Linked DNA regions of Thermococcus kodakarensis KOD1. The protein of the gene in region 2 binds, or shares a complex with, the protein of the main gene of each other region. Links are inferred from orthologs where the notes say so. Each region holds a gene or a part of one and is shown on either strand. Other genes may lie near its edges.

Region 1 (3,311 bases), 370 kb from region 2 along the record:
CTCTCCTTCAGGTTGAGCCTGTCGGAGAGCTCATCTACCGTCGCCCTTCCATTCAGAAGAACGTAGTGGAGGATCGCCAGCTGGGTCATGTCGCCGATCTCATTAAGGTAAGTGTCCTTTATCGTTTTCATGAGTTCGTCCCTTCTGCTTTCGATAGCCCTAAGGGCTTCAAGAACTTTCTCAAGCTCTTTGGTTACCCTCATAAACAGCTCTACCATCTCAAGAAGGCTCTCGGGATTCTCCTTCAGAAGGTCGAGGTTTATTTCCACTTCTCCACTCCTCTCGTCGCCGAGGTCAAGGCCGCGGTACCAGAAGATGTTTGGTGTTATTGTGGCGACGTAAGTTTTGGCTATATCGATGTTATAGTACTTCCTCGCTGGTCCGAGAAACGGGCCTTCTTTTTCGTAGGACTTCAAAATCCCTTCGCGCTCCATGATTTTAAGGTGCTTTGCGACTGCCGTCGAGGAAACGCTCATCTTGTTGCTGAGAAAGCTGAAGTAGCACTCAGTACAGGTGAGGTGGCTTAGTAAATCTCTCCTCACCTTGTTCCCCAGTATGTAAAAGATGTCTGGTTCAGACATGGCCAACACCTGCCCAAATCTGTGACGTAAGGTTTATATAGTGAACATTCAACCTTAGGTTGCAAACCTGGGGATTCCAGGCTGAAGATGGTTTCACACGGCTGGTTATAAACCTTTAGATGGAGGTGTTTGGTATGGGACTCATTAGCGATGCTGACAAGAAGGTAATTAAGGAGGAGTTCTTCTCAAAGATGACTAACCCGGTCAAGCTCATAGTATTCGTCGGGAAGGAGCACTGCCAGTACTGCGACCAGCTCAAGCAGCTCGTCCAGGAGCTTTCCGAGCTCACCGACAAGCTGAGCTACGAGGTCGTTGACTTCGACACTGAGGAGGGCAAGAAGCTGGCCGAGCAGTACAGGATCGACCGCGCTCCCGCCACCACCATAACCCAGGACGGCAAGGACATGGGCGTCAGGTACTTCGGCCTTCCAGCCGGCCACGAGTTCGGAGCCTTCCTTGAGGACATCGTTGACGTCAGCAACGGCACAACCGACCTCGCTCCGGACACCAAGGAGGCAATCCACGGTGTTGATAAGGACGTCAGGATACTCGTCTTCGTTACTCCGACCTGCCCGTACTGCCCGCTCGCGGTCAGGATGGCCCACAAGTTCGCCATCGAGAACACCCTTGCCGGAAAGGGCAAGATACTCGGCGACATGGTCGAGGCGATAGAGTACCCCGAGTGGGCCGACCAGTACAGCGTCATGGCCGTCCCGAAGATAGTCATTCAGGTGGACGGCGAGGACAAGGTTCAGTTTGAGGGAGCTTATCCCGAGAAGATGTTCCTTGAGAAGCTCCTCGCTGCCCTCGAGTGATTTCTTCCCTTTATATCTTCCCTTATGTACACTTTAGTCCATCATGGGACTCAAAACGGCCTCACAAGGGTTCTTAAACTTTGCGCAACCGATATAAACCTCTTTCATCCAGATACCACTCGAAAAGCTTATATATAGGAAGTCTCAGGTGGGGGGTAGTGAATCGTTCTGTAAAAAACGTTAAGGGGGCAATTCTCGGTGGCGGCGAAAAAAGAGTTTAACATATTCGATCACGTGTTAGTTCCCGAGCATAGAATCCTCAGCGAAGAGGAGAAAGAGGAGCTTCTCAAGAAGTACAGGATAAGGATATCCCAGCTCCCGCAGATAAAGGCCTCTGATCCTGCCGTCGTTGCTCTCGGCGCAAAGCCTGGCGACGTTATTGAGATCAAAAGAAAGAGTCCCACGGCGGGCTATTATTACTACTACCGCCTTGTTGTGGAGGACTGATTTTGGGGTGAGACGTTATGAGCAGGGGAGTTACCGTAACCGAGCCCACTCTAACTCCTGATGAGCTCTGGCTTGTTATGGAGTCCTACTGGAAGGAGAAGGGATTCGTCAGGCAGCATCTTGACTCGTACAACGCTTTCATCGATCACGGCCTTCAGGATGTTGTAAACGAGTTCGGGGAAGTCGTTCCAGACATACCGAACTTCAAGGTCAAGTTCGGGAAGATCCGCATAGGACAGCCCGAGTTCCAGGAGGCCCAGGGCCAGAGGAGACCCCTCTACCCGATGGACGCCAGGATAAGGAACTTGACATATTCCGCCCCGCTCTACCTTGAGATGATACCCGTCGTGAACGGGATTGAGCAGGAGCCCGTCGAGGTCAGGATTGGAGAGCTCCCGATAATGCTCAAGTCCAAGGCCTGCAGGCTCTACGGTTTGAGCGACGAGGAACTCATCAAGCTCGGCGAGGACCCGAAGGACCCTGGAGGATACTTCATCATCAACGGTTCTGAGAGGGTTATAGTTTCTATCGAAGACCTCGCCCCGAACAAGACCCTCGTTGAGAGGGATGAGAGACAGAACAAGGTTGTTGCCAAGGTCTTCTCGTACAGACACGGTTACAGAGCGCTCATTACCGTTGAAAGAAAGAAGGACGGCATTCTCTACGTTACGATACCCAACGTTCCAAAGCCTGTCAAGTTCGTCTATGTGATGCGCGCCCTCGGTCTCCTCACAGATAAGGAGATAGTCGAGGCAGTCAGCGACGACCCGAGGATACAGCAGGTACTCTTTGACAACCTCGAGGACGCGAGCGACATAAGCACCCAGGAGGAGGCCCTTGACTACATCGGCAGGCTCGCCCTCCCAGGACAACCCAAGGAGTACAGGCTCAGGAGGGCCGAGCACATCATAGACAACAACCTTCTCCCCCATATGGGTGTTGATCCCGAAAACAGGCGCGCCAAAGCCTACTATCTCGGCATGATGGCCCTCAAGGTTCTCGAACTTTCACTTGGTCTCCGCGGTGAAGACGATAAGGACCACTACGCCAACAAGAGGCTCAAGCTCGCTGGAGACCTCCTCAAAGACCTCTTCCGCGTCGCCTTTGGTCAGCTCGTCAAGGACATGCAGTACCAGATGACCAAGACCTACCAGAGGAAGGGCGAGAGGTACACCTTTGAGAACATCCAGCGCTTTGTCAGGAACTCCATAAGGCCCGACGTCCTGAGCGAGAGGATTGAACACGCATTGGCTACCGGCTCCTGGCCGGGCGGAAGGACGGGTGTCAGCCAGCTCCTCGACAGGACCAACTACATGTCAACCCTTTCACACCTCAGGCGCGTTACCTCCCCGCTCAGCAGGGATCAGCCGCACTTCGAGGCCCGTGACCTTCACGGAACCCACTGGGGTAGAATCTGTCCGACAGAGACTCCAGAAGGTCCGAACTGTGGTCTCGTTAAGAACCTTGC
Region 2 (3,344 bases):
TTAACCTGAGAAGGCTCATCCGCACCCTCAGGAAAAAGTCAAACGAGGAAGGAGTCAAGATATGGAAGGACATCGCCTGGCGCCTTGAGAGGCCCAGGAGGCAGAGGGCTGAGGTGAACATCAGCAAGATCAACCGCTATACCAAGGAGGGCGACGTTGTTATCGTCCCGGGAAGCGTCCTCGGTGCAGGAAGGCTTGAGCACAAGGTCGTCGTTGCAGCTTGGAAGTTCAGCGAGGCAGCCAGGAGGAAGATAATCGAGGCCGGTGGAGAGGCCATAAGCATTGAGGAGCTTATGGAGAGAAACCCGAAGGGTAGTGGAGTAATCATAATGGAGTGATGGGCCATGAGGATAATTAACGCTGAAGGACTCATACTCGGAAGGCTCGCCTCGAAGGTCGCCAAGATGCTCCTCGAGGGCGAGGAGGTAGTCATCGTCAACGCCGAAAAGGCCATCATCACCGGCAACAGGGAGGACATCTTCGCCAAGTACAAGCAGAGGACCGAGCTCAGAACCAGGACCAACCCGAGGAGGGGCCCGTTCTATCCGAAGAGGAGCGACGAGATCGTCAGGAGAACTGTTAGGGGCATGCTCCCCTGGAAGACCGACCGCGGAAGGAAGGCCTTCAAGAGGCTCAAGGTCTACGTCGGAGTTCCCAAGGAGTTCGAGGGCAAGGAGTTCGAGACCATAAGCGAGGCCCACATGTCGAGGCTTGCCACTCCGAAGTACGTTACCGTTGGAGAGGTCGCGAAGTTCCTCGGTGGAAAGTTCTGAGGTGAGAAAGATGAGGGTCATCCAGACTGCTGGTAAGAGGAAGACGGCCGTTGCGAGGGCCACCATAAGGGAAGGAAAGGGCCGCGTCAGGATCAACCACAAGCCCGTCGAGATCATCGAGCCGGAGATAGCGCGCTTCACCATCATGGAGCCGCTCATCCTTGCAGGTGAAGAGATCGTCAGCAGGGTTGACATAGACGTCAAGGTTGAGGGCGGAGGCTTCATGGGCCAGGCTGAGGCAGCTAGAGTTGCCATAGCCAGGGCCCTCGTTGAGTGGACCAACGACATGAACCTGAAGGAAAAGTTTATGAAGTACGACAGGACAATGCTCGTCGGCGACAGCAGGAGAACCGAGCCTCACAAGCCCAACCGCTCAACCAAGGGTCCGAGGGCCAAGAGGCAGAAGTCATACCGCTGATGCCTTTCCTTTAACCCTTTGAGGTGTGAAAAATGATAGTCCCCGTCAGGTGCTTCACCTGCGGAAAGGTGCTCGCAGACAAGTACTACGAGTTCAAGAAGAGGGTTGAGGCCGGGGAAGACCCGGGTAAGGTCCTCGACGACCTCGGCGTTGAGAGGTACTGCTGCAGGAGAACCTTGCTGAGCCACGTAGAGCTGATCGACCAGGTAATGGTTTATAAAGTCTACTAAAAACCGCATTTCTGGGCGGGGCCGTGGGGTAGCTTGGTCTATCCTCCCGGCTTGGGGTGCCGGAGACCCGGGTTCAAATCCCGGCGGCCCCACCAAAATTTGATCTGTGCACAGGAAGTGGGGTGGTAGTCGTGTTTAGGTACACCCGCTTTGAAAAGGCCCGCATCATTGGAGCCAGGGCTCTCCAGATAGCGATGGGAGCCCCGGTGCTAATCGATGTACCCGAGGGAATTACTCCCCTTCAGGCGGCTCTCCTCGAGTTCGAGAAGGGTGTGATACCGATCACCGTAATAAGGCCGAGCTGATGAGAGATGACGGTGATAGAGAACATAGTCGGCAGGGTAACAGTACTCAGGGGCGGCAGGTATTCGGTTGAGGTTGACGTTATAACTAGCTCGGGTTTTGGCAGGTTCGCCGCCCCGGTAGACGAGAATCCTGACCTCTACATAGCGGAAGCCCACAGGGCCGTCAGTGAGGTTGACGAGATAATAGGGCCAGAGCTTATCGGGTTTGACGCAACGGAGCAGGAGCTTATAGACAGCTATCTGTGGGAGATAGACGGCACCGAGGACTTCAGCCACATCGGTGCAAACACGGCCTTAGCCGTATCGGTTGCCACGGCAAAGGCAGCAGCCAGCGAGAAGAACCTTCCGCTCTACACTTACCTTGGCGGGACGTTCACCACCGAACTCCCAGTCCCGATACTTGAGTTCGCGAGCGACAGTGAGTTTGACTACTACGTAATGGTGCGCGACCTGATGGAGATAACCGATGTTGTTGATGCCGTAAACGGCGTGCTCTCCAACCTCAAAGAGGCGACTGTTGAAGGATACTCGGAGGCGACAGAAAAAGCCAGCAGTGAACTCGGTCTCGATGTCGCCCTGGGACTCGCCCAGAAGGCTCCCATGGACATGGAAAAACTGCTGACCCTCGTTGAAGACAACAACGTGGCTTATCTAAAGCCAATGGGTGATGAGGAGCTCTTCCTTGAGCTTATTGCCGGAACTCACGGGGTTTTTATAGATGGGGAGTACCTGTTCCGCCAGAAGGACATACTAGACAGGCGCTATTACAACGCCCTGTCCATAAAGCCGATAAATCTGGGCACGCTCACCGACTTATACAACCTTATTAACGACGCAAAGTCGGAGAGGATTGTTCCAATCCTCGCGGAGGCTCGTTTTGAGTCCTCCGACGAGGCGCTCGCCCACATGGCCGTGGGCTTTAGGTGTCCGGCGGTGGTGCTCCGCAAGGACTCCATCGCCAAGCTCAACGAGCTGATAAGGATAGCCGAAGACCTTGGTGAAAGGGGTAGGGTGATAACGTTTGAAGGATGAGGAGGTGTGAAAGGTGGAGGAGTATCTCGTTCCGCTCGACCAGTACCTTGCTGCCGGTGTCCACATCGGAACCCAGCAGAAGACCAAGGACATGAAGAAGTTCATATACAGGGTAAGGCAGGACGGACTCTACGTCCTCGACGTTAGGAAGACCGATGAGAGGCTTCGTGTCGCTGGAAAGTTCCTTGCCAAGTTCGACCCCGAGAGCATACTTGCCGTGAGCGTCAGGCTCTACGGCCAGAGGCCCGTTAAGAAGTTCGGTGAGGTCACTGGCGCCAAAGCTATACCCGGTCGTTTCCTTCCAGGAACTATGACCAACCCTCAGGTCAAGAACTTCATTGAGCCCGACGTTCTCATAGTTACCGACCCGAGGGCCGACCACCAGGCCCTTAAGGAGGCCGTTGAGATTGGAATACCCATAGTGGCCCTCGTTGACACCGAGAACTTCCTGAGCTACGTTGATATCGCAATCCCAACCAACAACAAGGGCAGGAAGGCTCTCGCCCTCATCTACTGGATACTTGCCAGGGAAGTCCTCTACAACAGGAAGGAGATCGAGAGCAGGGAAGACTTCAAGATACCGGTT

What was found.
Region 1: TK_RS07470 (region 2) and TK_RS05325 share a complex: the UniProt entries of both Methanocaldococcus jannaschii proteins name them as parts of the RNA polymerase complex. The link is inferred for Thermococcus kodakarensis KOD1 from one-to-one orthologs.

What each region holds. Positions count from the first base shown.
Region 1 is NC_006624.1:951,525-954,835, reverse strand. Bases 379-3,218 are described here. They hold TK_RS05325 (DNA-directed RNA polymerase subunit H), read left to right. Parts: upstream 379-1,594; coding sequence 1,595-1,843; downstream 1,844-3,218. Other genes in these bases: TK_RS05320 (DNA-directed RNA polymerase subunit B), read left to right, coding at 1,861-3,218; TK_RS05330 (protein disulfide oxidoreductase), read left to right, coding at 716-1,396; surR (sulfur metabolism transcriptional regulator SurR), read right to left, coding at 379-581. Also shown: more of surR, read right to left, coding at 1-378; more of TK_RS05320, read left to right, coding at 3,219-3,311. UniProt on the Methanocaldococcus jannaschii protein: DNA-dependent RNA polymerase (RNAP) catalyzes the transcription of DNA into RNA using the four ribonucleoside triphosphates as substrates.
Region 2 is NC_006624.1:1,323,156-1,326,499, reverse strand. What follows is about bases 267-3,139. They hold TK_RS07470 (DNA-directed RNA polymerase subunit K), read left to right. Parts: upstream 267-1,552; coding sequence 1,553-1,726; downstream 1,727-3,139. Other genes in these bases: rpsB (30S ribosomal protein S2), read left to right, coding at 2,772-3,139; TK_RS07465 (hypothetical protein), read left to right, coding at 1,733-2,758; TK_RS07480 (DNA-directed RNA polymerase subunit N), read left to right, coding at 1,224-1,421; TK_RS07485 (30S ribosomal protein S9), read left to right, coding at 784-1,191; rplM (50S ribosomal protein L13), read left to right, coding at 345-773. Outside these bases: more of TK_RS07495, read left to right, coding at 1-266; more of rpsB, read left to right, coding at 3,140-3,344. UniProt on the Methanocaldococcus jannaschii protein: DNA-dependent RNA polymerase (RNAP) catalyzes the transcription of DNA into RNA using the four ribonucleoside triphosphates as substrates.